Regions from separate parts of the Alteromonas sp. R7 genome, predicted to be linked through region 2. Evidence: predicted binding sites of a transcription regulator. Region 2 holds the regulator's gene; the other holds the start of a gene.
What was found. Region 2 encodes FliA, which starts transcription of late flagellar genes. Its sites were predicted from a motif close to CTAAAGNTNNNNNNNNNNNNGCCGATA; they were not measured.

Region 1: a site for FliA is predicted at 8,538-8,564, ahead of AC0J2X_RS14965 (flagellar protein MotY). Genes of this name have one in related genera too.

Annotation. Positions count from the first base shown of each region.
Region 1 covers NZ_JBVTQX010000009.1:73,323-90,025, forward strand. Annotated here, with positions in the region: gene AC0J2X_RS14930 (TonB-dependent receptor plug domain-containing protein) at 1-1,389, shown strand, start outside; gene AC0J2X_RS14935 (RNA polymerase sigma factor) at 1,472-2,104, shown strand; gene AC0J2X_RS14940 (FecR family protein) at 2,106-3,161, shown strand; gene AC0J2X_RS14945 (TonB-dependent receptor) at 3,381-6,314, shown strand; gene AC0J2X_RS14950 (bacterioferritin-associated ferredoxin) at 6,576-6,770, opposite strand; gene AC0J2X_RS14955 (peroxiredoxin) at 7,046-7,651, shown strand; gene rnt (ribonuclease T) at 7,725-8,360, opposite strand; gene AC0J2X_RS14965 (flagellar protein MotY) at 8,702-9,574, shown strand; gene glpQ (glycerophosphodiester phosphodiesterase) at 9,612-10,808, opposite strand; partial or broken gene AC0J2X_RS14975 (VOC family protein) at 10,944-11,253, opposite strand; gene AC0J2X_RS14980 (SDR family oxidoreductase) at 11,520-12,230, opposite strand; gene cspE (transcription antiterminator/RNA stability regulator CspE) at 12,565-12,777, shown strand; gene AC0J2X_RS14990 (hypothetical protein) at 12,946-13,125, shown strand; gene AC0J2X_RS14995 (M20/M25/M40 family metallo-hydrolase) at 13,321-14,739, opposite strand; gene AC0J2X_RS15000 (endonuclease III domain-containing protein) at 14,935-15,657, opposite strand; gene AC0J2X_RS15005 (electron transport complex subunit E) at 15,692-16,384, opposite strand; gene AC0J2X_RS15010 (RnfABCDGE type electron transport complex subunit G) at 16,386-16,703, opposite strand, start outside.
Region 2 covers NZ_JBVTQX010000002.1:22,199-38,901, forward strand. Annotated here, with positions in the region: gene metH (methionine synthase) at 1-29, opposite strand, end outside; gene AC0J2X_RS02960 (homocysteine S-methyltransferase family protein) at 39-1,106, opposite strand; gene metA (homoserine O-acetyltransferase MetA) at 1,110-2,048, opposite strand; gene AC0J2X_RS02970 (DUF2802 domain-containing protein) at 2,160-2,594, opposite strand; gene AC0J2X_RS02975 (chemotaxis protein CheW) at 2,654-3,145, opposite strand; gene AC0J2X_RS02980 (chemotaxis protein CheW) at 3,163-3,969, opposite strand; gene AC0J2X_RS02985 (ParA family protein) at 3,977-4,741, opposite strand; gene AC0J2X_RS02990 (protein-glutamate methylesterase/protein-glutamine glutaminase) at 4,770-5,900, opposite strand; gene AC0J2X_RS02995 (chemotaxis protein CheA) at 5,929-8,163, opposite strand; gene AC0J2X_RS03000 (protein phosphatase CheZ) at 8,176-8,931, opposite strand; gene cheY (chemotaxis response regulator CheY) at 8,966-9,349, opposite strand; gene AC0J2X_RS03010 (RNA polymerase sigma factor FliA) at 9,386-10,117, opposite strand; gene AC0J2X_RS03015 (MinD/ParA family protein) at 10,114-10,980, opposite strand; gene flhF (flagellar biosynthesis protein FlhF) at 10,986-12,395, opposite strand; gene flhA (flagellar biosynthesis protein FlhA) at 12,425-14,524, opposite strand; gene AC0J2X_RS03030 (L,D-transpeptidase family protein) at 14,767-16,374, shown strand; gene AC0J2X_RS03035 (D-Ala-D-Ala carboxypeptidase family metallohydrolase) at 16,367-16,703, shown strand, end outside.

The DNA.
Region 1 (16,703 bases), on a different contig from region 2:
GACCACGATATCACGTATGACGTGAGCTTGAACCTTGGCCAAAACGAAGTTGACTTTGCTATTAGCAACACCATCAACCCGTCTTTAGGTCCAGAAACACCTACAGAATTTAGCCCAGGTCGCTATACGCAGTCTGAGCAAACCCTTGATATTGATTTCACTAAGCCGTTCGATGTTGGTTTATATGAACCACTATTCGTGGCAACTGGTTTCCAATATCGCAACGAAAGTTATGAGAGCTTTGCAGGTGATACTGCCTCTTATGAAATAGGTCCGCTGGCGACACAAGGCTTTGGCATTGGCTCAAATGGTTTCCCTGGCTTGGCGGCCAATAGCCAAGGTCGTGTGTCCCGCAACAACATCGCACTGTACATTGACGCAGAAGCGTATATCACTGAAAACTTCATGTTAGCCGGTGCGCTACGTTATGAAGACTTCTCTGATTTCGGTGACACAACGAAAGGTAAGATTGCTTTCCGTTGGCAAGCACTTGAGAACATTGCTTTCCGTGGTGCGTTCTCAACAGGCTTTAAAGCACCTACCCTTGGTCAAAGCAACGTGCGTAACGTAACTACCGCGTTTGGTACAGGTGGTGAACTTATTGACCGTGCAACACTGCCTCCGACAGATCCAGTGTCTCAACTTAAAGGTGGTGAGCAGTTAACGCCTGAAGAGTCAGAAAGTATCACGTTTGGTGTGGTAGCCGATTTCGATAATGGTCTATTCATTACCGCAGACTACTACAACATCGAACTGACTGACCGTATCAGTACTGCCTCTGGTATTGCGCTGACTGAAGAAGACATTGCCACGCTGCTTGAGCAAGGTATCAACGATGCGTCTAGCTTCTCTGAAATCAGCTTCTTTACTAATGACTTCGACACCACCACTGAAGGTGTAGACGTAGTAGCGAACTATTCGATGGATATGATGGGCGGTGAAACTAAGTTCTCACTTGCATATAACTGGACGTCTACAGAAGTTGACCGCGCGTCGGACAATATCTCTGATTTTCGTATTCGCATGCTAGAAGATAACCTTCCAGCGGTACGTTACAGTGCAACAGCTAACCACACTAATGGCGACTGGCGCTTCCTTGCGAGAATGAACTACTACGGTAGCATCTTCGAAGATCACCTAGACTCTGCATTGCCGATTGACAAAGTAGGTTCTGAAATTACGTTCGACTTTGAAGTGGCATATAACTTCACTGAAGATTTCACAGTAACTGTTGGTGCTAAGAACGCGTTTGATGAATACCCTGACGAAAACAATACTGATGCAGGTGGTATCACCTACGCACAGATTGCCGGTTCAGCGTATCCGACAACATCTCCAATTGGTATTAACGGTGGCTTCTACTACCTAAGAGGTGTTTACACTTTTTAATAGGTAAGCAATTACCTATAAACCAAACTTTCACTTAATGTTTCAAAGTTAAGGGGGCATTAGCCCCCTTTTATTTTATTAGGTGAAAAAGAACGAAAAAGCAGGCATTATTGATGCCAATGTAAGCAAATCGAAACACACAACATTTAATATTATGACGAGAAAGTCGACAGTAGCTGAAACCTTTTTAAAATACCGCTCAAAGCTAATGCGTGCGGTAGGTTCTATTGTTGGCGCCGACGACATTGAAGACATCGTGCAAGAAGCTTTTATTAAAAGCTACGAAGCAGAGTTAAAACAAGAAATACAGTATGAGCGTACCTATATGCTCAAGACAGCGCGTAATCTAGCGCTGAACCATGTTGCGAAAGCTGAAAACAAAAATAAGCAGCAGCTCGATGACATGGATATTTTGCCTTATGAACTTGTAGGGCACAGTTTAGAAAAAAATGTAGAAAGCAAAGAGCGTTTTATTCATTTTTGCCGAGCGACAGATACATTGTCTGCTGATGTAAAACGCGTATTTTTGCTGAAAAAAGTATATGGCATGCGACAAAAAGAGATTGCAGAGCTTGTGGGGCTAAGCGAAAGCACCGTTGAGAAGCATGTCGCCAAAGGTTTAATGATGTGCTCTAGGTACTTAGCCGAGCTGTCAAAGGACAGTGCATCCCCCCGTGCCACTGCTAACGCGACTCAGGACATAAGCCGTAGTTAACATGAATAATATTTGCCAGTTTTCAAGCAAAGAAGATATCCAAGAGCAAGCGTGCTTATGGATAAGCCGTCTCGATCGCGGCTTAAACAGTGACGAAAAGACGGAGCTAGATGCTTGGTTGTCGGAAAGTAATGCGCATCGTCAAGCTTTGCTAGACGCCGCTAGCTTGTGGGACGACATGTCGGTATTAAATGAATTGAGCGGTTTATTCCCGCAGCCAACCTCTCGTCAGTCGTCGAAAAAACGCAATATGCCTAAAACAGCGGTTTGGGGCATTGCGGCCACATTTTTAGTGATGGCAATTGCTGTTGGGGTAGTGGTTCAGCGCACGTGGCTAAATAGCACCCCTGAATTCGCAGCGGTAACGCAAAAGGTACAAACCGGTGTTGGCGAACAGAAAAACGTGACGCTAGCCGATGGCTCTAAACTTCATCTAAATACAAACTCTGTAGTTACCGTAGATTTCTCATCAACGGCGCGCAATATCGTTTTATTGAAAGGGGAGGCACACTTTGAAGTGGCTCACGACACGTCTCGCCCTTTCTCTGTGACCGCAGGCAACAACACCGTTACCGCTGTTGGAACTGCCTTTAATATGCAATATGTGGATGATAATGCGTTTGAGTTAGTGGTTACCGACGGAAAGGTATTGGTGAAAGACCGCTTTAAGGCTTCATCCTCAAATGAATCGCTCTTCACTAAACGTCCTGTTGCTGAAGAAGGGCTTCTTATGTTCGCGGGTGAAAAAGCCACTGTACAAGGTAAAGTGGAAGCCCGTGAAAGCATGTCTCAAAATGACATTGATGACGATTTAGCGTGGCAACAAGGTATGATTGTATTTAAAGGTGAACCGCTAGAGGCCGTATTAGCTGAGATTGGCCGCTATACACCCGTTCGCTTTAACATTTCGGACGAAAGTCTGCGCAAGCGACGTGTAGCGGGCTACTTTAAGGTAGGCGATATAGACGGTTTGTTGTCTGCACTTAAGAGCAGCTTTAACATCAACTACGAGAAAGTCACAGAAACAAGTATTGAGCTTAAGCTAGCGAAAAGTTAAATATTTCTGAAAGATAGGTGCTTTCTACTATTCGTAGTTGGCATCAATTTCTTTAATGTGACAATATAATTAAAATAATAAGCACATCGATTTTATATCTTGCAATACAGCAATTTTGCGATAAGCAGGCAAACCAAAAAGGCAATAGAAAAGCTGCATGCCCTAGCGTGTTCGGCCCAATGCCTTTCGCAAAAAAGAATGTGCAAATTCTCCCGTATTTTGTCCCTCTCGGCACTACACATAGCGTCCGGCTTTTTTCTTTTCATAGCACCAGCGCCAACGCTTCATGCACAAACAGACAGCCCTTCGCAATCACCCGACCAAACCGAACCAAAATTGGGTGCTTACAGCTTTTCAATACCCGCACAAAATGCTAATGAAGCGCTAACCGAACTAGCTAAACAGGCAAATACCACATTGCTTTTTCCTTTTGATTTAGCAAAAAAAGTGAAAACAAACGCATTGGAAGGTACGTTCACACTGAATGAAGCGCTGGCACAGCTTCTTGAAGGAACAGAATTGGCGGTAGTGACTGATGAAAGCGGTGCGGTAAGTATTCGTTCTCGTTCATCGTTAGTGGCGAAGGAAACACAGACACAAGATACCGAAAAGAAAACAGACGAGGGAGGCAATGGACTTGAAAAAATTGCGGTCGTCGGTACTCGTAACTCGCCTCGAAGTGCTGTTGACTCACCAGTTCCTTTGGATGTGATTGGTTCTGAAACCCTTAACTCACAGGGAAATTCAGACGTGCTTTCTATGTTAAGCGTGATGGTTCCTTCGTTAAACGTAAACGATCAGCCCATCAATGATGCCAGTAGCCTGGTAAGGCCGGCGAACCTTAGAGGCATGTCCTCGGATCACACGCTTTTGCTGCTTAACGGAAAGCGACGCCATCGCTCTGCGGTAATCACGTTTTTAGGCGGAGGTTTATCTGACGGTGCACAAGGGCCTGATATATCGGTTATTCCTGCCTATGCGTTAAAGCAAGTCGAAGTATTGCGAGATGGTGCAGCAGCCCAGTACGGCTCAGACGCCATTGCAGGCGTGATTAACTTCGTACTTAAGGATGCTCGTGAAGGAGGGCATGTTGCGCTGAAAGTTGGCGGATACAGTGAAGGCGACGGCGAACTGTTTCAAGTGCAGTTGAATAAAGGCTTTGCTATTGGAGAAAACGGCTTTTTAAATGCAACGGCAGAGTATCGTCAGCAAAATGGCACGTCGCGCTCTGTACAGCGGATTGATGCGCAGAACTTGATTGACCAAGGGAATGTGTTCATCGCGTCACCGTCCCAAGTATGGGGAGCGCTTGATGTTAACGAAGATATTAAACTTGCGCTAAATGCAGGCGCAGACATTTCGTCTAAATCACAATTTTACAGCTTTGCCACTGCAGCAAGAAGAGAAATAAACGGTGGTTTTTACTTTCGAAATCCGCAAACTCGAGAAGGGGTGTTCAGCCGTACCGACCCAAATACAGGGGAAAGTCGTCTGATTGTAGCCGATCTCGATGGATTGGAAAGTGGAATTGCTTGCCCTTCTATAACTTTGTCCAGCAATAGTGTATTGCTGGACCCCTCGTATCAACTAATTGCAGATAACACAACGGCGCTTGGTGCCAACTGTTTTGCTTTCAATGAGTGGTTCCCTGGCGGTTTCACACCAAAATTTGGGGGTACGATAACGGACGCTTCTGTTGCGATGGGCGTTAAACATGAGTTACCTAATGGCTGGGCGATGGATGCCAGTGCGACATTGGGCTACAGTGACATTGAGTACACCATCTCCAATACGGTTAATCCATCGTTAGGGCCACAAACGCCAACGTCGTTTTCGCCCGGTGGTGTGTCGCAAGTAGAGCGAACGCTTAACTTAGATTTTAACAAACTCATTCAAACTATTTTCGACGATCCGGTTAGCATTGCCGTGGGCTTAGAATGGCGCAAAGAAACCTATTTTCAAAAGTCCGGCGATGAAGCGTCATATATTGCAGGCCCTTTCGCTCTAGAGCCGCCACTTGGGTTGAACCAAGGCTTTTCCATCGGTTCCAACGGTTTTCCGGGGTATCAGCCTCAAAGTGCTGGGCACTGGAGCAGAAGCAATTGGGCTGTGTACGCCGATTTGGAATTTTATGTTACCGAAGCATGGCAGTTTGGCGTGGCCACTCGTGTAGAGCATTTCAGTGATTTCGGCTCGACATTCGATGGGAAATTGAGTACTCGCTATAAATTAAATGATATTTTTGCATTACGCGGATCTGTAAACACCGGTTTTAAGGCGCCAACAGTAGGGCAGAGTAATGTTATCAACGTAACTACCGCCTACGGTGTTAACGGTTTGGAAGACCAAGCAACGCTGCCTCCAACTGATCTTATCTCACTGCAACTAGGCGCAACTCCACTTACGCCTGAAGAATCGGTGAACTTTAGCCTCGGGCTTGTTATGCAGGCAAGCGAGAACTTTTTTGCGACGCTCGACTATTTCAATATTCGCCTTTCTGATCGCATTAGTACGACATCTGCAATCCCGTTAACCGACGACGACATTAGTGCGCTTATTGCCCAAGGGCGTCCAGATGCGGCGAAATATAATGCTGCAAAGTATTTTACAAATGACTTTGACACAAAAACTCAGGGTGTTGATTTAGTCGTTAACTACAATTTTGCGCTAGCTGATTGGTCAAATTCTTTACTTCTTGCCTTCAACTGGACAGACACACAAGTAGAGCGGGTTACGCTTTATCCTGCGCAAGTGGGGGACGAAATACGGCTTCTACCTAATCTAACACAGGCAAGAATTCGTATGCTGGAAGATAACTTGCCTGCTCATCGAGGCAGTATCACGCTGGAGCAATCGAAAGGAAATTGGGCATTTACTTGGCGGCTTAACTATTACGGTGAGTTTTATGAAGACCATCTTGATGCGTCCGCAGGGATGGACATATACGGCAATGCGTTAACCACATTCGATGCCCAAGTTGCATGGAAAGTACTGCCTCAAACACAAGTTACCCTTGGCGCCCAAAATCTGTTTGATTCGCTGCCTAATGAAAACCCTTTTCAAGGTGAAGTTGGCGCACTCTACCCACCTACATCGCCTAGCGGTATCAATGGGGCTTTCTATTATGCAGGCATTGAGTACACCTTTAACTAGGGCATGCTTTAGCAAAGCTACGTAGTTAAATGGCGCGCTGCACTCATTGAAAGTAAGAAAATGAGCCTAGCTCTGAGTTTGAAAGGACAACAACCTATCGTTTTAGGTGACGATGTAAATATTACTTAGGTATTTAAACTAGGATATGACTTAGGTCACTTAAAGAAATAATCGTGATAATAAATATGGTGTTTTAAGTCTAGCCAAGGATGCTAAGAGCGATGACGTTGCGTGTTAAGAATACGCGGGTTGGCTAATTGTCTAGCCAACGTCTTTGAATAGGGACTCATCGACGATAGTTTGGTCAATGATCTGTTGCGCCATGTTGATACACTTACCGCATTGTGAGCCAAGCTCTAAATGTTGACGTAACTCTCGCATATTTCCCACACCGTTTTCTTCAACCGCTGCGCGAATGCTTTTATCAGTTACCCCATAGCACATGCAAACAAACATTAAACGTACTCCAAATGAATCTGTAAATGATAATAATTGTTATTCTTTGCTTTAGCAAGTGGATAATGACAAATTTAATACAAGGTAATTGAAGAAAGACTGAACAGTGTGGGGGGATGTTAAGCGGTTATTGGTATGATCAGTAAAAAAACTCGTTGTTTAATATTGTTATTTCCATATTCGTACCTATTTTCTTTGAAAGAAATTTCTTATCAAAGTGGTTACGCAACGTAATCACTTCTATTATTACAATCCAAATATAAATGGAGAGACTCATGAGTGTATTAGTTGGCCGTCCAGCACCTGACTTTACTGCAGCAGCGGTACTTGGTAGTGGTGAAATTGTTGACACTTTCACACTAAGTGAAGCAATCAAGGGCAAGAAAGCTGTTGTATTCTTCTACCCACTAGATTTTACGTTTGTTTGCCCGTCAGAGCTTATCGCCTTTGACAAGCGTTTCGACGAGTTCAAAAAGCGTGGTGTTGAAGTGATCGGTGTTTCAATCGACTCTCAGTTCTCACACAATGCGTGGAGAAACACTCCGGTAAATCAAGGTGGTATTGGTCCGGTTAAGTACACCCTTGTTGCTGACGTTAAGCACGACATCTGCCAGGCATACGATGTTGAGCACCCAGAAGATGGCGTTGCGTTCCGTGGTTCATTCCTAATCGACGAAGAAGGTATGGTACGTCATCAGGTAATCAATGACCTTCCACTTGGCCGTAACGTTGATGAAATGCTACGCATGGTTGATGCACTAGCATTCCACCAAGAGCATGGTGAAGTTTGCCCAGCGGGTTGGACTGAAGGTAAAGCTGGTATGGATGCGTCGCCTGAAGGTGTTGCTAAGTACCTATCTGAAGAAGCAGACAAGCTATAAGCTAAACTGTTTAAAGATTATAAAAAAACAGCGCCTTTTGGCGCTGTTTTTGTTTATATCAGTTTGAATAAAACTACTCTTTATTTTCTACAGGCCATCCGCCTAGCGCTTTATAGCGATTTACCATATAGCAAAATAGCTCGGTGGTCTTTTGGGCGTCATACAGCGCACTGTGCGCTTCACTTTGGTCAAATGCGATCCCCGCTGCACGGCATGCTTTTACCAAAACCGTTTGGCCTAAGGCCAATCCAGCAAGGCTGGTGGTGTCAAATGAAACAAACGGATGGAACGGCGTGCGTTTTATATTGCAGCGTTCTATCGCGGCATTGACGAAACTCTGATCGAACGTTGCATTGTGAGCAACAATAACTGAACGTTGGCAGTCTGCATTTTTTTGCGCCTTGCGGATGCCTTTACATAAGTCCTTCATGGCTTCGCTTTCTTCAATAGCCCCTCGCAATGCACAATTAGGATCGATGCCATTAAATTCTAAGGCTGCTGGCTCTAGGTTAGCGCCCTCAAAGGGGTCAATGTGATAATGAAAAGTTTGATCAGGATGAAGTATACCGTTTTCATCCATTTTCACCGTTACCGCGGCTAATTCTAACAGGGCGTCAGTGCCTGCATTAAATCCGGCTGTTTCAACGTCGATAACAACGGGAAAGTAACCTCGAAAGCGCTGGGAGAGAAGGGGCGGGTTGGCAGACATAAACACTCTTGTAAGACTCGATTGCGTTAATTGGTTGGTGACTAAAATGCGTACCAACCTGCGAAGCATATTGCGTAAAAGAATTATCGCAAGGATACTCTCGAGTTGCCAGTTGCAATTTATAAACTGTTAAATCAGGGGGCTAGCAAAAGTACAAAACGCGAATGGTATTAAACGCTAAACTTTTCTACAATTTGGACGATAATCAAATTAAGCGTGAAAAAATCATTAGGCACATTTCTTCTTTTTGTGTGAGCTAATTTGATTCATTATGTTCGGTAATTTGTGCACGTAGTGTTGTCTTTTACCTGTGTTAGTCTGATTTTCGTTATGGTGTCGAAATGGTGTCGAAATTAAAATACATCGCTTTATTGGGGATGCTGGGGTCATTGTCTTCCCACGCTGCCATGCGGCAATATTCTGCAACCATAGAAAGCTCCAACTGGCGAATAGACAAAGACACCCGACTTCAGTGTACCTTGAACCACGAACTACCCGGTTATGGCGAAGCCATGTTCACGAGCTCAGCGTCGAAGCAGCTTAATATGGAATTTGAACTGGACATGTATTTGCTGCCAAGCAAATTTGATATGGCTGCTGTTTATTCTGTACCACCTAAATGGATGCCCGGCGTTGCGCCTAAAACCATTGCCGACATGTCTATTCGTAAACAGTACAATGGCGACCTTCCGCAGGATGCGGCTTGGACTATGTTGTCTGAATTAGAAAAAGGCTTTTGGCCCACAATCTATTACCAAGATTGGTATAACAAATACGACCAAGTAAGTGTGGCATTAAACGCTAGCAACTTCTCTGGTGTGTATCGTGAATTTGTGAAGTGTGTATCGAACTTATTGCCCTTCGGCTTTGATGACATTGCCTACACGGTATTGTCGTATCAAAACAACAGTACAGAGCTAACCAAATATTCGCAGAAGCGCTTAACCATGATAGGTGAATACTTAAAAGAAGACAGCGAACTTGAGCTTGTGCTTCTTGATGGTTACACCGATAGCTACGGCGGTCGCTATAATAATGAACAGTTGTCTATTCGACGTGCTAACGAAGTAAAAAGCTATTTGACTACGCTAGGTGTACCTGAAGATCGAATTCAGTTGACAGGCCACGGTGAGAAACGCCATATTGCGCCAAACGATACACGAGAAAGCCGCGCCCAAAACAGACGCGTGGTGGTGCGACTTTCAAAATCCTAGGCGCTAATTGTCGCGCCTACACTCGCTTTAAAATGCGTTAGTTTAATTTTTCTCGCCACCTTAATACCGGTACTAAATGATCGGTGAAAACACCGTCAGCACCTACCACCTTGTCTAAAACTTCCAAGACTTGTTCTGAACTCATACCTGCTGGTAGTGCATCATGTCGGTAGGTGTAGGGGTGGATTGTCAGGTTATTTTCGTGGGCGTAGGCAATCCATGCCGCGGCTTCTATTTTTCCTTGAGTCATCGCTTCATTATCGAGTAAATGGCCTAACCAAGGGCCTATGCCATCGGCATACAACGCAACCTGCTGCATGCCTTCCTGAGTGCGCAGCCAGTTATAATCTGTGTCGCTTTCGCCCCAGTCGTTTTCGCCAATCAGCATCACAACTTTGCCTTTATAGCCCAGGGTTTCACGAACGCGCTTAACTTCGTTAAAATCGAAGCATTGCAGGTAGCTATTACCGCTCTCTCCACCAAACCCGTAAGCATTCAAAGCATCTACAACGATTTTACTGGCATCAACGCCTTCTTTAATGTGAAAGGCAGGGGACTTTACTTCAGGATAAACCCCGACAGACGTTCCAAATTGGCGATTTAGCTCGCTGATTAGCTCAAAGTGTTCATTTAACGTGGCCACTTTAAAATTAGCATGTGTGCCGCGGTACCTATCTTTAAAAACTTGCTTCCCGTCACTGTTAGCGCGCTCGTGTACCCGCAGTTGTCGCAGTTCTTCAAGAGTAAAATCACGCGGGTAATAGCGTCCGTCATCGCGGTGGCGTGCAGGAAACACATCTTCTACATTGGTGACCGTTTCTAAGTGGATGTCGTGTAGCACAACGGGTATGTCGTCTTTGGTGATAACAACATCTTGCTCAATAAAATCGGGGCCCAGAGAAAAGGCGAGGGTAGCTGCTTCAAGGGTATGCTCAGGTAAATAGCCCGACGCGCCGCGATGGGCTATCACGGTAAAGTGCGTTTCAACATTTTCTTTTGTGTCAGCGTGTATTTGTCCATTCTCGTTATTTGCAGCCATGGCCGAAAACGTACTGCCAGCAGCAACTGTACCGGTAAAAGCGACAACCAACGCTGGCAGAATAGCGGCCAGTTTTGCTTTTGGCTTACTGCGCAAGCTTATATTGTGCGCTGCTCGAGGTTTCCGACTTATCGCTGTTCTAGCTTGGCTTTTGTTTTTATCATTCTGCGAAAATAATAAGCGGTTACGTAGCATGTCGTGTCACTCCATGTGGTTTTTCATCGGTTTTTTCCAGTGCCGCACGTTTTCAAGTTGATAGTTTGGCGACTTAAGCGTTCAAATCGCTTTGACTACGCTGGCTGTATCTTCAGTTCTTGTTTTTGAACCATTTCATAGCGAAATGGATTTATTTTGTATGAGTTCTATTGCATACCCATCGGGGTCGCGAACAAAAGCAATAACTGTGGAGCCGCCTTTTACTGGCCCCGGTTTAACCCTTATCGTAGGTGTTGTCGCCCCAGTTGTAGGTAAGTTCTAAGACGGTACTCTCGGTTTCATCGCCATATCCCACGAAAGCTAGCGTGTATTCATACTCTTTGTTTTCAGACTGGCGAAGAAGGCGCATGCCCATGAGTGAGGTATAAAAGTGAAGAGAGGCCTCTAAGTTTTCAACTCGAAGCATAGTGTGAAGCATTCGCATAAGAGATTCCTTTTTTGAGCCATCGGAATTACTCGATGGCACACTGCACTGTGATTGCGTGTTGGCCGTTACTTTTTGTACACATAAATACGATGAGTACTTTATTTGAGTAAACGCAAACGACACGCTTTTATGTTAATTAGGAAATGTTAACGCTTTAAGACAATATTACAATTCTAGTTAAACGTACTATACCTGCGGTAACACGCCGCGATTACGAACATTTTAAGTCTCGCTGAGTGGGTAATTATCTATGCGGACTGGTATTAATAGCCCCATAGACCGATATTATCAATTTTAAGACGGCGAGGTTGGCTCAATAGGTAAACCACCATGTTGCCTAAGTCTTCATTTTGAATTAGGCCATCGTCCACTTTCTCTGTTTCTGCTTTCTGCGACTGTATCAGTGCAGGGTTTAGGGAATGGACGTGAATACCGTAGGGGCGAATCTCTTCTTGCAACGCTTTTCCAAGCCCCACCATCGCAAATTTTGATGCACAGTAAACGCCTGCATTGGCATAGCCGTTCAATGCCGCCTGAGAAGCGATGTTGATAATGTAGCCTTCCTTGTTGTTAATCATGTGAGGCACGACCTCTTTGCACATGAGAAAAGTCCCTTTTACGTTAGTATCCATTACTTCGTCCCACGCTTTCTCTGAGGTTTCCCAAATAAGGGTCTCCTTACCAAAGCCACTGTTATTAATTAGGACGTGTAGCTCGCCAAATGTATCTTTGACCTTTCTAACAAAACTGGCAACATCAGCGCTTTTCGATACATCACAAACTTGGCCAATGACATTGCCTGGGAATAGGGCGTCGAACTGCTCTACAGTCTGCTTGACCGCAGTTTCAGTGCGCCCACAAATGGCCACGTTCATTCCTGCTTCTAGTAGAAATTGAGCGAGAGTTTTACCTAGCCCTTTTCCGCCTCCAGTAACAATGGCTGTTTTACCTTCTAACGCATACGTGTCTGTCATAATTTAAACCTATAGCAAAAAAGCAAGGTTAACCTAGCTTTCAAGTGCCTTGAACAAACATACGTATTCAGCTTCGCCAAAAAAATATGTAAAAAAGCTGTGTTTTGGTCAAAAAATAAACTGAAAACTAGTGGACATTGCTCGCAATTACCTGTACCTTTCGCATCGCTCTAGATATGTTATTTGCTTTACCTAATACTGCGCTGTACCTCTTTTTTAAATCCTTCAAATTGAAGTTTTATATAGATATACAACTGCTTTACTAGCTTGGAGATGTCTATAGCTATTCGGTGGTTTTCCACCATTACATCAATTTTTTTAAAAGGTTTTTATTATGTCTAATTCTGTAAACGGTACAGTTAAGTGGTTCAACGAAGAAAAAGGTTTTGGTTTCATCACTCCTGAAGCTGGCGGCAAAGACGTATTCGTACACTTCCGTTCAATTGCTTCTGACGGTTTCAAAACGTTGAAAGAAGGCCAAGAAGTTAGCTTCGAAGTTGAACAAGGCCAAAAAGGTCCTCAAGCTGCTAACGTAGTAGTTCGATAAGACCTCTATGCTTATCTAAGGTCATTTCTCTTTTCTGAAGTGACCTCAAAAAAGTGGGCTCTTTCTGAAACGCTATGTTCACGCTAGAGCCTAATTATCGTTTTTCGATTTCTTTACCCAACCTGCGAGGAATTCAAAACAAACAACATTAATAAAGAAGTATTTACTATGCAATTTCAAGATTCTATCTCTACCTTTAATAGCGCCATGTCAGGTGCGTTAATCTCAAATATCTCCATAAATAAAACAACCGTTGCTTTTAAACATGCGAATACGTATCGGCATGTAGAGCTGCCATCAAGGCAAGAGGCGAAGCGATTTGTTGCCCAGCTTATTCAAGCGCAATAAAGCCTGAGTATTTCGGACGAGGTATATTTACCAATCCACATAGATCATTGCCTACTCAGAAGGCGCTGGCAAGTTTGCTAGCGGAGCGTGGGAATGCAGAATGGGTATTAGCAGAGGCGAGGGTAAGCAGAGCACTGGTAAGCATTGGCCAGCACGAGATGCACTGACCAATGTTTGATGATTACTAACGTGTAACTACTGTTTAGCTTTTAAGTCAACGTCCGAATCGGCTAACAAGTATATACTTGCTGCGTAGGCTGCAATGTTTTGCGCAAGCTCATCGGGGTCAATTTTATCTAAGGTATCATCTGGCGTATGGTGAAGATCAAAGTAATCTCTACCGTTTTGATTTAACCTAATCGTTGGTACGCCTTTCGCTGCTAGCGGAATAATGTCAGGGCCGCCGCCAGCAATGTCTGAACCGCCACGCACTATACCTAGCGGTGATAAAATCTTCGCGATTTCATCGACTAGCACAGTCGCCTCGGGATTCACATTTGACACTACTTGCCAGATAGTTTGCGCACCAAAGTCAGACTCTGTGGCCAGAACGTGATTTTCAAGGTTCTTTTCGTGTTGTTTAGCGTAAGCAAAGGCGCCTAATAGGCCCACTTCTTCAGCGCCAAACATGACCACACGAATGGTGCGTTTTGGGCGCTCTGGTAAAGAAGCAATTAACGCAGCCGCTGCCGTGGTAATAGCAACGCCTGCGCCGTCATCAACTGCACCCGTTCCTAAATCCCAGCTGTCTAGGTGGCCGCCAATAAGGATAATTTCTTCGGGCTTCTCACTGCCCACTAAATCCAGTATTACATTGCCGCTGTTTACTTCGCCTTTCCATTTCGATTCAGAGTGGAGCGACAATGACAGCGGTTTACCTAAGTTATGTAAACGTCGTAAATGGTCTGCGTCAGGGTTAGAGATAGCGACTACGGGGATATCTGCCCAATTATCGCCGTCTGAGCTCATCATGCCTGAATGAGGAAAACGATGAGAGTCAGATCCTACTGAGCGCACGACCAGCGCTTCAGCGCCGCCGCGTTGAGCATGTTGCCAACCAATACGGCGACGTTGGTTCGCTTGACCATAGCCTGCACCTGTTTGGCTTTTTACCATGGCGTCGCCGTCTACAAATGCAATTTTGCCTTTAAGGGCACCATCTTCAACTGCGGTTAGCGCGTGAATATCTCTGAAATAAACGATATCTGCATTGATCTCGCTTTCAGAAGGCGCTGCGCCGCCAAGGGCTGTGCCGTAAAGCGGTTGGGCATAAGGCGCCGTGAGTGAAATGTGTAGGTGACCTCTATCCCAAAATGGCATAGTGAATTCTTCTATGCTGACTTTATCAAAACCTAGACGCTTTCCTACCACCACGCCCCAATCTCTAGCTCGCTTTTCTGCTTCAGAGCCGCCCAGGCGAGGGCCAATCTCAGTGGTTAGTGATTCAACAATGCTATAGCCTAAATCACTTTTCAGGGCTTTTTGAATTAATGCTTCCGCATTTTTCTTTTGCTCGTCAGTAATGGGGGAAGTTTCTGCAAAAACACCAAAACTGCATGCACTTACTAATGCACCAAACGCCAGCCTTCTAGCGATAGTATTCAATCGAGACATGTGTTCTCCATGGATTTATTTTTATATTTCTTTTTTATTTGCGCGAGCAAAACTCTAACCCATCCATCATAGCCAATTTGGTTGTCCCTTTCGAGGCAAACCACAAGCGTAAGTCGTGTGTTAGTCGCAAAATTCCTCTTGAGAGAAAATAAATGGAGAATAAAAAAGGAGCCTAAGGCTCCTTTCTGAAAGTTTCTATTTACGCTTCTTCTTAAGCGCCAACTTTTGCTTTTTCTCTTGTTCTTTCAGTACTTCGTTAATAAAACTCTTTCTGCCGAACTCACGTGTGATAACACACTTGTTTAAGTCGAAACCGCGGGCAGGGCAGTATTCTCTGCCATATAGAATGATTTGCAGATGCAAATCGTTCCACCTTTCTTTTGGGAATAAGCGTTTTGCGTCACGCTCTGTCTGCTCAACACTCTTTCCGTTCGACAAACCCCAGCGATACATTAATCGGTGGATATGAGTATCTACGGGAAAAGCAGGAATGCCAAAGCCTTGAGACATAACCACAGCGGCAGTCTTGTGACCCACTGCGGGCATGGCTTCCAGCGCTTCAAAGTTTGCAGGCACTTCACCGTTGTGCTGCTTGATGATCATGTCAGACAAATGCCAAATGCCTTTGGACTTCATGGGAGATAAACCACAAGGACGGATAATGTCTTGAATTTCTTCAATACTCATCAATACCATGTCGTAAGGGTTATCTGCCCGAGCAAAGAGCTTTGGCGTAATTTGGTTAACGCGCTCGTCTGTACATTGCGCCGATAGGAGAACCGCAATGAGTAACGTATATGGGTCTTTATGATCTAAAAAGATAGGAATTTCCGGATAAAGGTCATCCAGTATTCGCATGATTTCTTTTACTTTTTCCTGCTTAGAAAGCGGCTTGGCCGGCTTAACTACATCATTCATTTCTAAATACTTTTTTGTTTTTGATTTTTAGCGTTTAGCTTTCAGCTGTAACGCGTACCCGTTCAGCCTTCACTGCAGGCGATGTTTGCTTAGCGGCTAACTTTGCATCAATACTGTTTTTGATAGCAATGAGAAGACCCATACCTAAAAAGGCACCAGGCGGCAGTATCGCAAGCAAAAACGGATTTTCAGTGTTGAAAAGCGTTATGGTCCAGTTCTCAGCAATTGAGCCAAACAGTCTGTCTGCACCAGCTAGCAATGTACCTGCACCCAATATCTCACGCATACCACCTAAAATGACCAGCACTGCGGTAAAACCCAGTCCCATCATGAATCCGTCGTAGGCAGAGGCGAGCGGCCCGTTTTTCGACGCAAAGGCTTCTGCGCGGCCTATGATGGCGCAGTTAGTTACAATCAGCGGAATGAAAATACCTAGCGCTAAGTAAAGGTCATAGGTGTATGCATTCATTAATAGCTGAACAATGGTAACGAACGCAGCAATGATCATAACAAAAACGGGAATGCGGATTTCGTTTCTTACCACATTACGAACGAGTGAAACGGTAACGTTACTGCCAATAAGTACCAACATGGTAGCAAGGCCTAACCCGAGACCATTGATAAACGTCGCGGTAACGGCCAATAGCGGGCACAAACCTAACAGTTGTACCAGCGCAGGATTGTTCTTCCAAAGCCCTTGTAAAGACAGGTCGCGAAAATCAGTCACGTTATAGCTCCTCTACACTATGAGGTTGAGCCTCATTCACGTTAATCGCATCAATTGTTTCAACGGAATCTGTAATTGCGCAGGTGTTTGGAGCGTTGAAAAGTGCAGATTGGTTGGCCTGTGCGTAAAGCAAGGCTTCGCGTACTGCTCTTACTACTGCTCTCGGCGTGATGGTAGCGCCAGTGAACTGATCGAACTCACCACCGTCCTTTTTGACCTGCCAAGGCGCCAAATTGTCGGGTGAAAAAGGCTTGTCACTGAACTCCGTTATCCAATTGCTAACGGCAAGCTCTATTTTATCGCCAAGCCCAGGGGTTTC
Region 2 (16,703 bases):
TTAATAAATGTAGAAAATTCTGCGCTCATAATGCCCTCCTAGTGTACAAACGGCTCTAGGCCTGACAAACGCATTTTGGGTTCAAACTGTGGCACTTTTCTTGGCGCAATTCCATTGACCGCGTTAGCAATATCGCGAATGTGTTCTGGCGTACTGCCGCAGCAGCCACCTACGATATTCACTAGCCCTGACTGCGCCCATTCTTTGATGTGCTCGGCCATTTCAGGGCCTTCCATGTCGTATTCACCAAACTCGTTGGGTAAACCAGCGTTAGGGTGCGCTGAAATTAAGCACTCACTAACAGTAGCCACTTCATCCACGTATTGGCGCAGTAAGTCTGGCCCAAGAGCACAGTTTAAGCCGAATGAGAATGGACTGATGTGTCGCATGGAATAATAAAACGCTTCCGCGGTTTGACCAGACAGCGTGCGCCCTGAGGCATCGGTAATCGTGCCAGACACCATAACGGGCAGCGATATACCCAGCTTTTCAAAAACCGACTCTACCGCATAGGCTGCCGCTTTCGCATTAAGTGTATCGAAGATGGTTTCGAGCATGATTAAATCTGCACCGCCTTCAATGAGCGCTTCGGTAGACTCGCTATACGCTTCCACGAGTTCGTCAAAAGTAACATTGCGTTTGCCTGGGTCGTTAACGTCAGGCGAAATTGAAGCAGTGCGGTTTGTTGGTCCAAGTACGCCCGCCACGAAACGGGGTTTGTCGGGTGTCTTTGCTGTGAACTCATCGGCAGCTTTACGCGCCAATTTAGCTGCAGCTAAATTAATATCACGGGATTGAGCCTGCATATCGTAATCGGCCATAGCGATAGTCGTAGCATTAAACGTATTCGTTTCAATAATGTCCGCGCCAGCTTCAAAGTAATCACAGTGAATTTGATAGATGATATCGGGCTGAGTAAGAACCAACAAATCGTTGTTACCCTTAACATCGCAGTGCCAGTTGGCAAACTGTGTTCCGCGATAATCTTCTTCTTCTAACTTATGGCGCTGGATCATGGTGCCCATGGCGCCGTCTAATATAAGGATGCGCTTTTTAGCGGCTTCTGTAAGCGTTGTCTGCGCGCTAGAATTTGGTCTTTGGCTCACGTGCTACCTCTTTGGCTGTGACTTTTCAGCAAGCTGACTTAAATCGTAAGGCGTGGTCTGATAGACATAATAATTCAGCCAGTTTGTAAACAATAGGCTGCCGTGTGAGCGCCACTGTACAATAGGAGACTTGGCTGGATCATCCCCTTCAAAATAGTTTTTTGGAATTACTGGCGTTTGTCCCGCGGCGATATCTCGAAAATACTCGTCTTTAAGTGTATCTGGATCGTATTCTGGGTGACCCGTTACAAATACCATGCGCTTATCTTCTGACGCCACAATATAAGCGCCTACATCGTCAGACTCTGCAACAACACTAAGTCCATCGACGCTGTTATACAACGAGGTGTTAATATGCCCATAACGGGAATGTGGTGCGTAAAAAGAAGGATCAAAGCCTCTTAATAGCTCATTGTTCGGGTCATTCACTTTATGTTTAAAGACACCTGAAAACTTTTCGTCTCTAAGCTCTCGTGTAATGCCGTAAAAGTGATACATGGCGGCGTGAGCAGCCCAACATAAGTAAAGGGTTGAGTTTACGTGACGCTGCGCCCACTCCAATATGGTGGTCATGGTTTCCCAGTACTTTACTTCCTCATAATCGATAAGCGCGAGAGGCGCACCGGTGACAATGAGGCCATCGTATTTCTTATTCGCTACCGCTGAAAAGTCGTGATAGAAAGCATCCATGTGCGATTGGGGGGTATTCTTCGGCGCTTGATTATCAATTCGAATTAAATCCACGTTTATTTGCAGTGGCGTGTTCGATAACAGGCGAAGTAACTGTACCTCTGTTTCTATCTTGTTCGGCATTAAATTAAGAATACCGACTTCAAGAGGACGAATATCCTGATTGGCAGCCCTGTCCATGTCCATGGTAAAAATATTTTCACCTAGTAGTACATTCTGCGCGGGTAACTGCTCAGGAATACGAATTGGCATAGAGGGCTCCAGTGATAAATTACAATATCTGTATTGTGTCTATAACTGGCGATATGTCAACATCTTTACGTCTAGACGTCTAAACGTTTTTTTCTCTGGTGCTCAAAAATACTAATTATTTTGTTTATGCACCATTACCAACATCTCAGCTTCGGCACGAGGAATGTCGCAGGCTTCAATAATTTCATCAATGCTAGCGCCTTGCTTGACTAAGTCCGCCGCACGCTGATATAGGCGTAGGGAAGGATCTTGAAGCTTGAGTTCTCGAAGCTGGTTTTCAATATCAGTTTGCTTTTCGTCTAACTCTTGAAGGTGTCGAGTGATCACCAAGGTGCGTGCTTGCGCCTCAGTTTGTTGATTATTTGCATTTTTAGCAAGGGCTTCAGTGCGGGCAATAGCCTCTGCGTTAGCATGTTCGCTTTCGCTTAATGCAGAACGCAACTGCTTAATGTGTGAATACAGCACACCCATCGCGGCAATGAGTATAACTACAAGAATACACAGTATGAGTTCTAATAAGGTAGGTGCAGCAAGCTGCCAATCCATGGACATAACCCTTGGGGAAATGTAGGCAGTATTATAAACAATACCGCCTATTCATTTATTTAGATGTTGCTAAGCTCATCCCACTCTTCGTCGCTTAACAATTTATTAAGATCTACAAGAATAAGCAGTTCGCCGTCGCGGTTACTTACACCTTGGATAAACTTAGCACTCTCTTCAGTACCTACGTTAGGGGCACTGTCAATCTCTGAAGATTTCAAGTAAACCACCTCAGCGACACTATCCACCAGAATACCAACCACCTGCTCGTCAGACTCAATAATAACGATACGGGTATTGTCAGTAATTTCTGTTGGCGGTAATCCGAAACGAGCACGTGTATCGATAACCGTTACTACGTTACCACGCAGATTGATAATACCAAGTACATAGTCAGGTGCACCGGGTACAGGGGCTATTTCGGTATAACGCAAGACCTCTTGAACTTGCATCACGTTGATACCGTAAGTTTCTTCACCTAAGCGATACGTTACCCATTGAAGGACTTCGTCGTTGCTGTCGGTGGCGTTATTATTTATTCTTTCGTCGCTCATGAACCTGGCTCCCAATACTATGGCGTCTGGTCGTTACTGCCTAAGCCTTTGTTAAGCATAGATATTAATTCTTCAACGTCAATTAACGCGCACATTTTTTCTTTAACCATCCCTGCTAACCAGGGACGCTTACCTGTGGACTCGCGCCATTTAACATCATCGGTAGTCAAATTGACCGTATTGACTAGCTTTTCACTAGCCAGACCCCACGCACTTTCCCCTAACATTATAAGATATCGGTAGTTAAGCGATTGTGCGAGGTTTTCGTCATATTTTTCTGGCATTACCCATTTTGCAGAGTCAACAACACTTAGTTTAGACTCTCTGTGCAACATTACACCCATAAACCAATCAGGTTTTCCAAATAAAGGGCCAATCTTCTCAATTTGGTGGATCCCACCTAGCGACGTCAAAGGCACCGCAAGTGTTAACCCTGCAACCTCAAAGAATAGCGCCTGAAAGCGAAAACCGAGAGTATCCTTTAGTGGAACTTTTGTTTTTTCAGCGCGGTTTAACGCAGTTTCTTGTTCATTTTCTACTAAAGTTTCTGCGTGAGACTGTTGCTGTTCATCTTCAATTGTCTCTGCTTTTTGCGTTTCAATTAACGATGTAACCTTTTCCGCTATCGCTTCTTGTTCATTCGATTGCGGCTCACTTTCATTGGCGGTAGAAGCAAGCGCCGTTTCAGCCATCTGCTGAGAAGCCTGCTCGAGCAATTTTGCCGTGCGCGCAGTCACATCTTCCGGTGCTTCTGGCTCTTTGAGGAGGCTATCAAGGTATGCCTCCATCACTTCTTCACGGGCAAAAGGCGATTGCTTGCTCATGTTCTCGTTATTTCTCCAATACCGCTAATAGTTTCTCGTACGCAGACACACCACGTGTTTTGGGGTACGCTGCGGAAATGGGAAGCTGTACTAAACTTGCATCCCTGAAGTGCGTGTCGACGGGAATAACCCCTTCCCACACGCGCTCACCATAGTCATTCATTAAGCGCTTTCGCGATGCAAGCGCCGCGTTAGTGCGCTTATCAAACATAGTTGGAATAATCACAGTATCAAAGGATTTGTCCAACGAACGTCCCATAATTTCCATGGTACGAATCATTCTGTCTAGCCCTTTAAGCGCCAGATACTCCGTTTGGGTAGGCACAATAACCTTGTCACACGCTGCAAGAGCGTTAACCATCAGCACCCCAAGCACTGGAGGGCAATCGATGATAGCAACATCGAATTCCCCTGCGATTTTTGCCAACGCTTTTTTTAGGACTAAGCCCATACCTTGTTCGCTACCCATCGTTCTATCTAAGGTCGCGAGCGCCATTGTTGCAGGAAGCACATATAAGTTGTCTAACTTTGTCGGGCAAAGACAATCCATAACATTATCGGCCGTAATGTCATTAGACTTAATAAAAATATCGTAAACTGAATGACTTGACGCTTCTGCATCGATACCGAAGTAATAACTCAGCGATGCATGTGGATCAGTATCAATCATGAGCACTCGCTTGCCTTGCTGTGCAAGCAAGCCGCCAAGGCTCACCGTAGTGGTAGTCTTTCCTACACCACCTTTCTGATTCGCTACTGTCCACACTTTCATATTTGCTGTTCCATTACTGTTCAAACTGCTATCGCATTTCGGTTTGAACGCAACTGCTCATATCATCAATGTTTATATTTTTACTGGATATATTGGCAACGGCTACAGCTTGAGGCATACCATACACAACACAGGAATCTTGGTCTTGAGCCCAAATCGTTGCGCCTTTTTCCTTGAGCATTCGGCATCCTTCTCTGCCGTCAGCCCCCATACCCGTTAATATAATTCCTAATACATCCCCACCATAAGCTTTAGCCAGAGAACTGAAAGTGAGATCAACACTGGGCTTATAATTCACCTTGTCACTCGCACTTGCATCAACAATGGCAATGCGTTTATTCGCACCTATGGTTTCTAGCAACATTTGCTTCCCACCGGGAGCAAGATACGCATGACCTGGTTTTAGAATGTCGCCGTGCTCGGCTTCTTTTACTCTAATCTTACAGTTTGTGTCTAAACGCTGTGCAAATGCCGTAGTAAATGTTCCTGGCATGTGTTGTACAAGCAAAATGGGGTATGGAAACTCTGCAGGTAAAGGAGACAGCACTTTTTGAAGCGCCACAGGCCCGCCTGTAGAAGCCCCAATTGCCAAACACTTGTAGTGCTTTCCCGTCGCTCTTACAGACGAAACGGTTGGTTGTTTGGCTGCGTCTTTATGCCCTGATAGCAACCCTGATGTTTTAAAAAACGCCTGCTTTGGCGCATTATCAGGAAGCTTTCTTGCCTCTGTAGAGCGAAACGACGGACGCTTAAGACCAATACCACGACGCGCTATTAAGCGTACTTTTGTACACAACAAGCGCGATGCGTCTTTTCTGTCCTGCGCGATATCTTCAAATTTCTTCGGTAAGAAATCGAGCGCGCCCGCTTCTAACGCATCTAATGTCGCTTGCGCACCATGATGCGTAAGCGAAGAAAACATAAGAATAGGTGTAGGCCGTTTGTCCATTATGGCCTTTACAGCTGAAATGCCGTCCATGACAGGCATTTCAACATCCATCGTTATCACATCCGGCTTAAGCGCTTCTGCTTTTTCAAGTGCATCGCGCCCATTTCTCGCTTCCCCAACAACTTCAAGTTCCCTATCGCCATCGAGTATTTCTTTTACTCGACGACGATAAAAAGTCGAGTCGTCCACGACAAGGACTTTAAAGACCATGGATTATTATTCCTGTTAATTCATCGCCTTACTTGATGGGTTTACGCGCATACCGTTTAAGCAGGCTCGGAATATCTAAAATTAGTGCAATTCCACCGTCTGATGTAATCGTGGCTCCCGCCATACCAGGCGTGCCTTGCAATAATGCATCAAGAGGTTTAATAACCACTTCTTCTTGGCCTATTAGCGCGTCTACTACGAATCCTACTTGTTGTGTACCAATTTGCACTACAACAACGTGTCCCTTTTCTCTATCGATGTTTTTGGGACCTCGAATCAACCATTCACCAAGGAAGAACAACGGAATTGCTTTTGAACGAACTATCATTGTTAGCTGGCCATCGACCGTGTTGGTCTTTTTGATGTCCATATTTATTATTTCGTTCACCGCACCTAATGGTAACGCAAAGGTTTGTTTTCCTACAACAATCATTAGCGTCGGAAGAATGGCTAGCGTTAGCGGAACTTTGATATCCAGTCGCGTGCCTTTTCCCAGCTGTGAATCAATGTTCACGGTGCCGTTAAGTTGGTTAATTTTGGTCTTAACCACGTCCATGCCCACACCGCGGCCAGAAATATCACTAATTTCTGTTTTGGTTGAGAACCCTGGCGCGAATATCAAGTTAAACGCTTCAACATCCGACATCCGTGCAGCTGCGTCTGCGTCTAGTACACCGCGACTAATAGCAATTTCTTTAAGCTTTTCAGGATCCATTCCTTTACCATCATCTTCGATGGTTAGAAGAATATGATCGCCTTCTTGAGATGCCGATAGCTGAACCGTACCCATGCGCGGTTTACCCGCTGCAGCACGATCATCAGGCATTTCAATACCATGGTCGACGGAGTTTCTCACCAAATGCACAAGTGGATCGGCCAGTGCTTCAACCAGGTTTTTGTCTAAATCAGTTTCCTCACCCACAAGCTCAAGGGTTATTTCTTTTTTCAAGCTTCTAGCGAGGTCTCGAACAACGCGAGGGAAACGACCAAACACCTTCTTGATAGGTTGCATGCGGGTTTTCATTACCGCACCTTGCAAGTCGCCCGTTACCACATCTAAGTTGGCAATGGCTTTGGACATGCTTTCGTCGTTACTGTTGATACCCAAGCTTATTAGCCTGTTCCTCACTAGTACGAGTTCACCCACCATGTTCATAATTTGGTCAAGGCGCTTGGTATCTACACGTACTGTAGTCTCAGCAGGAGGCGCAGCTGGTGCCGCCTTCTTCTCATCTTTTTTAGGCGCTGCTTTTGGTGCAGCAGGCGCGCTTGCTTTAGCTGGCGCTGCGGCGCTAGGAGCAGGCGTCGCTTTTGGCGCAGCTGGCGCTGCTTGTTTCGCTTTTTGAACCGCTTCTGTTGCTGCCTTATCTACAGGAGGCTCTGGCGCCTTTGAAACGGCTCCCTGCTTGGTAGGCCCTTGCCCTGAGCCATGCAGTTGGTCAAGCAGTGCTTCAAATTCGTCATCGGTGATTTCTTCATCACCAGCTGCACTCGGCGTAACTGGTGCTGGAGCTGGTGTATTTGCCTTTGGCGCAGCTTCTTCACCACCAAACTTGCCTTTGCCATGTAAATCATCGAGCAGCGCTTCAAATTCTTCGTCGGTGATATCGTCGTTATCACTAGCGGCAGCAGGTGCAGCAGCCTTTGCAGGTTCGCTTTTAGCCGCTGAGGACTGTCCTGGTGCCCCAGAGCCATGAAGCTCATCAAGCAGCGCTTCAAACTCATCTTCAGTGATTTCGTCAATACCGCCGCTATCACCAGAACTTGGGGCCTGTGCAGTAGGCTCTTCAACAACTAATTCTGGCTCTTCAATCGCGGGTTCAGGTTCTGACGCCGGCGCGCTTTGTTCACCAAAAATATTCTCATCTGGAGATTCCGGGCGACTTAGTTTGTGTAACAAGTCTACTAGGTGTGCATCTGCTGGCTCTAATGGATCCCGAGCTTTCACTCGTTCAAACATTTCAACCACCACATCTGTGGCTTGCAGAATAATATCCATCAGTTCAGGGGTTAGTGTTCGTTGACCGTTACGCATTACGTCAAAGACGTTTTCCGCACCGTGACAAATTTCTACTAACTCGGTAAGAGACAGGAACCCTGCTCCCCCTTTAACTGTGTGATAACCACGGAAAATTGCATTCAGCAAATCCGCATCTTCAGGATTGTTCTCAAGATCAACGAGCTGTTCTTGTAATTGTTCAAGTATCTCTCCAGCCTCAACTAGAAAGTCCTGTAATATATCCTCGTCAACATCAAACGACATGCGCCCGCTCCCCTAAAAACCTAAGCTAGACAGAAGATCATCTACATCATCTTGGCCTGACACGACGTCGTCGCGCTTATCGGCATCAATGATAGGGCCTTCTGCCTCTACACCATCAACCTTATCGGCCTTAACGCTGGATGGTTTAGTTTGTTCTGCACCGTCGCGTTCACCAAACATGGTAAGCATGTTAACTAAGCTGTCTTCCACTTCTTTAACCAAGTCGATAACGCGGCGAATAACCTGACCAGTTAAGTCTTGATAACCTTGAGCCATCAATACTTCTGTAAGTAACTGTGTAAGTTTAGCTGACTGTGCCGAACCTTCTTCCAACAATTCGTCTAAGTCTGCGCATAAAGCCTTGAATTCACCCAACTCTATTTGGCGATTCATCAGCTTCTTCCACTCAGGCATAACCTTTTCGATGCGCGCCGACAGCATTTCAGCTATAGGCATGCTCGCTTCAACGGCATCCATAGTAGTATTAGCAGCTTTTTCAGTTTCTTCAATTACGTAGGTTAGGCGGGATTGTGCATCGGGAATATCATCGGTCGCGAGATTTTTAATGCGGTCGTCTATTTGGAAATTATTCAGCGCGTCATGAAGCTGACGCGTCAGTTTCCCTACTTCGGCAAATAACTCAACGTTTTCTTTCATTGAGGCCGCTTCTAATAGGGCATTGGCTGAAGCGTTGTCACCCTCTTCGAGGTAGGTGACGAGCTGTTTTGCTTCTTCCAACGAAATTGGAACGTTTACATTCGTTGACATCCAGTAAACCTCATTTCTCTGGTGAGCGTCTGGATCAACCTAAACGTTCGAATATTTTATCTAATTTTTCTTTAAGTGTTGCTGCAGTGAACGGCTTAACAACGTAGCCGTTAACACCTGCTTGCGCGGCGGCAACAATTTGCTCTTTCTTCGCTTCAGCAGTAACCATAAGTACTGGTAGGTGCTTGAGCTTGTCATCGGCTCTAATCGCGCGAAGCAAGTCAATACCCTGCATTCCAGGCATGTTCCAATCGGTAACTACGAAATCGAAATCACCTTGCTGCAACATAGGCAATGCAGTACTTCCGTCATCCGCTTCCTGGATGTTGGAAAAACCCAAATCTTTAAGTAGGTTTTTGATGATACGTCTCATGGTAGAAAAATCATCGACCACGAGAATTTTCATGCTTTTGTCCAAAATAGCCTCCAGTGAGGGGTTAATTGTTATTAATTTCTATTCTTCGTCAGCTTGCCACGACTTCATTCGTGATTTGAGTTTTAACATGGCCTGACTGTGAATTTGACTGACTCTCGATTCACTTACATCAAGAACCTCACCAATTTCTCTTAGGTTCAGCTCTTCATCATAATACAGCGAAAGTACAATCGCTTCTCTTTCAGGTAATGTCGTAATTGCATGGGCAAGCGCTTTTTGGAAAGCGCCTTGCATCAAATCTTCCAGTGGTGCGTCGCTACCTCGATTTTGCTCTGTCGAAATAACATCTTCTGACACACCTAAATCTTCAATACCTACCAGCTTTCCGGCATTTACTTCATTAAGCATTTGGTGATAGTCCTGCAAGCTTACATTAAGCTTATCAGCAATATCAGAATCTCTAGCATCGCGGCCTGTTTCGCTTTCTACTTGCGAAATTGCTTCAGTGATCGCTCGACCATTTCGGTGGACTGAACGCGGTGTCCAATCCCCTTTGCGAATTTCATCTAGCATAGCACCGCGAATGCGAATACCGGCAAACGTTTCAAAGCTGGCTCCTTTTGAACCATCAAAGTTTCGCGCGGCTTCTAATAATCCAATCATGCCTGATTGAATTAAATCGTCTACAAGAACACTAGCCGGCAATCGCGCTATCAAGTGATGCGCTATACGCTTAACCAATGGCGCATGTCTTTCGACTAACTGCGCTTTATCGGTTTGTTGTTGATAAGCGGCTGCCTTGCTGTTCAACGCTGACTTCCTACGGCTTTTTCTGCAACTAATTGTTCAATGAAAAACTCTAAATGGCCACCTGGCTGCGCTGGAATAGGCCATGTTAAGGCTTTACTCGCCAACTGTGTTATTGCAACGGCTGCCGGTGAACCTGGGTAAGCATCGACAATGGCTGTTTGTTTACGCACTGCTTTACGAATGTTCTCGTCAAACGGTACTGTCGCCACTAATTCTAGTGCAACATCTAAAAAACGCCCTGTCACTTTGCTCAATTTACTAAATAGCTCTTGGCCTTCTCGCACGTCGCGCACCATATTAGCCACAACTTTGAAGCGGAAAACACCGTGCTCTCTATTCAGAATTTTTATCAATGCATACGCATCTGTCAATGAAGTAGGCTCGTCACACACAACGACCATGATGTCTTGTGAGGCTTTTGAAAAGCTCAACACCATGTCTGAAATACCTGCCGCTGTATCAACGATAAGCACGTCAATTTGCGAGCGCAGCTCACTAAAGGCACGAATTAGGCCAGCGTGTTGCGTTGGCGACAATTCTGCCATCGACTGCGTGCCTGATGTGGCAGGGGCAATCTTTATTCCGTGCGGACCGGTCACTAATACTTCATCAAGTGTACATTCGCCGGAAAGCACGTGGGATAAGTTTTTCTCAACACGCAAACCTAACATAACGTCTACGTTAGCAAGACCGAGGTCCGCATCGAGAACCATTACACGTTTACCTTGCTTCGCCATGGCGATAGCGGTGTTCAATGTAATGTTTGTTTTACCTACGCCACCTTTGCCACCGGTGACGGCGATTACTTTGATTAACCGTGATTGCTTCATTTTTCTTAAGCTACTCGCTTGGTCGTCAATCATACTGCTTATGCTGTTTTAATTGCGTTGTTACCACTAGTATGATTCAAACCGTACTTTTTATAAAGCTTTGCAGCAGCGGAAACCAAAGATTTCGCTTCTGCAATCTTAATGTCTTCAGGTACTTTTTGACCATCGGTGACATAACTAACCGGTAATTGGTATTCAACCGCTGCACTAAGCACCTCTCCTAAAGAGTAGCACTCATCTAACTTTGTGAAAATACAGCCACTTAGTTCAATATCATCATACGCTTGAATGATTCTCTGCAAAGCAGGATATTGCGTATTTGCTTGCGCTACCAAATATTTTTTAACATTTGGCATTTGTCCGTTATCAAACTGCTTAATTTGTTTAATTAATCGACTATCTCTTTGACTAAATCCAGCCGTATCAATCAATACTAGTCGCTTATGACGAAGTTGGAATAATAAATCCGCAAGTTCTTCACTAGTCTGCGCTTTTCTCACCGTGCAGCCAATAATCTTTCCGTATGTCGCTAGCTGCTCATAGGCGGCAATTCTATACGTATCGATGGTAATCATCGCAACCGACTCTGCACCGTATTTTTGCGCATAGCGGGCAGCAAGTTTCGCAACGGTAGTTGTTTTACCGGTACCTGTTGGTCCTACTAATGCAACAGCACCTTGTGCGCTAAGTATATCGTTTCCTGTCACATTTATGCGATTAGCCAATAGGTTAAGAAGATATACCCATGCATCTCGTTCGTTGTAATGTGACGGCGTATAGCTAATAAGCTGTTTCGCTAACGCGTTGCTTAACCCCATATCGGTTAAACGGGTGATTAGATATTGATGAACAGGTTTTTGACGTTTGTTTTTAGCTTCCATCAAGTCGGCCACTTGATATTGCAATACATCGCGAAGAGACGCTAGCTCTTCCTTGATTTGCGCAAGCTCCGCTGACTGCGTCACAGCGGTATCATCCATACTCGACGCTTGATGCTCTGGGAAAGCGTTCTGACGAACTGGTTCATGAGAAGACTGCTGGGCTTCTACGTCGTCAATAAAGGCTTCTGAGAAGTCTAAGTGCGAAGCAATTTCATTGGCGTGCTTAGCATTTGCTGTCATTGGTTGGTTAGGTTGCGCGGGACTCGCTACGCCATTATTTCCACCGTGCTGCTTTTCTAGCAGTGCTTTAAGGCTATCAGGACCGTCGTCACCAATGATTTCGCTCAAGCTAGGCACTGCCTTTTGGCCAGGTGTTTTTGCAGCTGCTTGTGGAGACGCTTTCGGCGTAAACAACTTCGCTTCAGGTTCTTTGTCGTAGGCTGCGACAAGCTCAATACCGTCAGCGACTTTGCGATTTGACATGATCACAGCGTCACTGCCCAATTCAGCTTTAACTTGGCTTAACGCCTCACGCATATCTTTGCCGAAGAAACGTCTAATTTTCATTGCAACCTCTCCAATCACCCAGTGTCAGATTATTGACCGACCGAACTGACTATTTTTATTTGTTTGTCGTCAGGCACTTCTTGGTAAGACAGAACATGAAGCCCAACAACCGAATATTTTAAGAAGCGAGACAGAACGGGTCGTAGCATGCCTGAGGTAAGGAGTACTGCAGGCTCTCCTTCTAACTCTTGCTGCTGACTGGCTTGCTGCAATGATTTTTGCAGCTTGTCTGCCAGACCTGGTTCTATGCCAGCGCCATCTTCGCCACCTGCTTGAAGTGACTGGTGCAACATCTGTTCCAACTCTGGCGCCAAGGTTATGACAGGTATCTCTTTTGCACCTTGAGTAATTTCTTGGACAATTAAACGTTTAAGGGCAATACGCACTGCAGACACTAAAACATCGGGGTCTTGGCTGCGCGTGCCGTACTCACTGAGTGTTTGAACGATTGTACGCATATCGCGAATAGGCACGCCTTCAAACAATAAGGTTTGCAGTACTTTCACGACGGTGCTTAGCGGAAGAATGTCTGGTACTAATCCTTCAACCAGTTTCGGATGCTGCTTGGCAAGCATATCAAGAAGTTGTTGAGCTTCCTCGTGCCCTAATAATTGATATGCATTGTTAGAGAGTAATTGGCTTAAATGGGTCGCTACAACGGTCGCAGCGTCTACTACTGTGTACCCAAGGGTTTGTGCATGCTCCCGTTTATTGGGCTTAATCCATACTGCGTCCAAGCCGAACGCGGGGTCTTTAGTGGCACGCCCTTCTAATTTACCGAACACTTGCCCTGGATTAATAGCAAGTTCTTCATCGTGACTGATGATGGAATCGCCTATCGTTACGCCTAGCATAGCGATGGTGTAAGTGTTGGGCTCTAAATCCAAGTTATCGCGAATGTGGACAGGCGGAATAAGGAAACCCAGTTCTTGCGATAGTTTCTTACGTACGCCTTTAATGCGCGTCAACAACTCGCCACCTTGGGATTTATCGACAAGAGGAATTAAGCGATAGCCCACTTCCAATCCGATGGTATCTACCTGCTGAACATCATCCCAGCCAAGCTCTTTCACTTCAGGCGCAACCGATTCATCTTTTACCACATTGTCTGGCACTTTGGGCTCTGCGGCCTTTCTCTTTTCTTGGACCGACTGCCAGTAAGCAAAGCCTGCAATCAAGAATGAGAACCCTAAGAATGCGATATGAGGCATCCCAGGAATGATACCCATCACAAATAGAACCCCCGAGGCTATATAGAGGGCTTGATTATTACCAAGCTGACCGCGGATTTCTTTGCCCATTTCCTGGGTCTCGTTTTCACGAGTAACGATAATGGCTGTAGCGACCGAAAGTAACAATGAAGGAATTTGCGCCACCAAACCATCACCGATGGTCAATATGGTGTAGATTTCTATAGCGTTACCGAATGAAAGCCCGTGCTGAATCATGCCAATAAAAAGACCACCGACAATATTAATCAGCATGATGAAAAGGCCTGCGACCGCATCACCCTTTACAAATTTTGACGCACCGTCCATCGACCCGTAAAAATCCGCTTCTGCGGTAATCTCTTCACGGCGTTTACGTGCTTGGTCTTGATCTATATACCCTGCATTTAAATCAGCATCTATGGCCATTTGCTTACCGGGCATAGCATCTAACGTAAAGCGAGCGCTTACTTCTGAAATACGTCCTGCGCCTGCGGTTACAACTTTGAAGTTGATAATAAGAAGAATGGCGAAAACAACAATACCTACGGCGTAGTTACCACCAATCACGACCTCACCGAAGGCTTCGATAACTTTACCTGCTGCATCGCCGCCTTCATGTCCGTAAAGTAAAACAACGCGAGTAGAAGCCACGTTAAGCGCTAGTCTCAAAACGGTAGCGATAAGTAACACCAAGGGGAAAATGCCGAAATCTACTGGACGCTGGGTAAGTACAGCCACCAAGATAATGACTAGCGACAACGCAATATTAAAGCTAAACAGCACGTCCAGTAAGAATGGCGGCATAGGCAATATAACCATGCCCATAATTGCCAAAAGGACGATGGGTGCGCCTAAACCACTGGTAAAATTTTGCAGCTGATTTTTATCGAATCGCTGAAGATAACCGGATAACTGCATGGCTTGGTGTCTCTCTATCAGAAAATTGACGCTTTATGTGAATCTTCTAGTGAGTTTTCAACTAACGTGCCAGCTTTGTGTTTTACGCAAAAGTTATCCAAATCTGAGCTGTAATCATGCGTGATTACTGTCTACAGTGACTTGTATAGAGCGATTAAGATTTTGTATCCGAGGGACATACGAACAGTTTATAATTACGTCACTATTCCTAGGGCCTACTCTTCGTTTTAAAAGGATTATTCATGGTAGTACTACAAAATCGTGTTGCAACGTTTTGTTGGGTCAGCCTTGTCATCATGCTGACTTTTAGTCATGTAGCTCATGCATCTAAACAACCTAACTTACGACAGCGTGTGGAGAATTTGCTAGTTGATTCAGTGGAGATATACGGTTCACAAAATAGTAACCCATCTCGTGTGCACAATAGAGTTTTGGTAAGCGAGGTCTACACTCAACAGGGCTATCAGCTTATATGGTTTGGTACTAGTGATGCTGAAAACCGTCTTCAGGAACTCCTCCATGAAATTGCTGATTCAGAGTTACATGGCTTCTCGCCCGAGTATTACCACGCATCAATGCTCGAAAGTCGCGACGCCAATACAGCACTCTTAGATGTATTAGCAACCGATGCCTTCATCAGTCAAACTCTGCATCGATTAAATGGGCTTGTTAGCCCCGCCAATGCAGATTCGCAGTGGTTCCTTAAGCAAAGAGAAGCGGATCCTGTGGCATCGCTAAATCACGCATTAACTAACGGTGTTTCTGCAACATTGCGGGCCATGTGGCCATCACACCATGAATACCAGTTACTGTTAGAAAAAAAGCGTAGTTTACTCACGGCAGTTTCTACAGTTACCACACAAATTCCAGTTGGCCCAACACTTAAGCTGAACTCAACGAGCGAAAGAGTTGTGTTGCTGAAGTCTCGTCTTTTAGGGCCAGGCACCTATTCAGAGTTATTCGATAAAGATTTACTGGACGCGGTTAAGCAGTTTCAAATGTCTGCGGGCTTAGAGCCAGATGGTATCGTGGGAAGTTCCACTTTAGAAGCATTAAATGCCACCACGTTTTCTTGGTTAGAAAGAATTGATGCAAACTTAGAGCGTTGGCGCTGGCTCCCTCATCAAACTTGGTCAACATATTTACGCGTTAACATTGCTTCGTTTCAGTTGAGAGGATTTACTGAAGGTGAGGAAACATTGGGAATGCCTGTGATTGTCGGTACACCAGTGAGGCAAACGCCCGTTTTCGCTGAATCAATGAAGTATATGGTGTTTAACCCCTACTGGACCGTGCCTTTCAGTATAGCCACTAAAGACAAGCTGGCGAAATTAAAAACCAATCCTTCTTTATTGGTTGAGCAAGGTTACGAAGCCCAGCCCGCCGGTGTCAGCGGCTTCAGCCCTGTCGATGAGTTTGATTGGACAAATGTTAGCCGTGGTACATTTCACTATACACTCAGACAAAAGCCCGGTCCGCACAATGCCCTTGGTAAAGTGAAATTCATGCTTCCAAATAAGCATGCCATTTATCTTCACGACACGCCCGATCACAGCCTTTTTTCGAAATTAGAAAGGAACTTCAGCTCTGGCTGCATCAGAGTCTCTAACCCTTTGAAGCTGTCTCAATGGGTACTCACTCATTCAGGCCAGACAGAGGCAATACCGCAAGCTGAGCAATTACTTCAAAGTGAAGAGACCAGTACACTATATTTGAAGAAACCTATACCTGTTCTTATTGTGTACTTCACAGCGTTTGCAGATGAAGCAGGAACCATTGTATTTCGCCGCGATGCATACAATCGGGACAGCCATATTATTGAGAAATTGAAGGAGTTTAAACGTGCGTAAGTGTTTGTTAGTGCTGATTGCTCTTTTAACTGTAGTGCGCGCCAGTGATGCGTTCTCCTTTGACAATGACATGCTCAACTCTAAGCTTGCTATTAATGGAAATACGGTCCCCTACCCTATTTTCTCTATTTTCGTAATGCCGAATAAAACGTTCACTGTTGAGTTTGACAACAAAAGCCATACTGGGAACTTTCAATTTCACCATGCGAACGGTGAGGCACTAAAGACGAGTTCGAACCTTCCAATAGTTAGCGGGGTTGTGGGGAAAGCGCCAATAATGGCACCTAAGAAATCAGGGCACTATGTACTTAAAACCACCAACGCGCAGT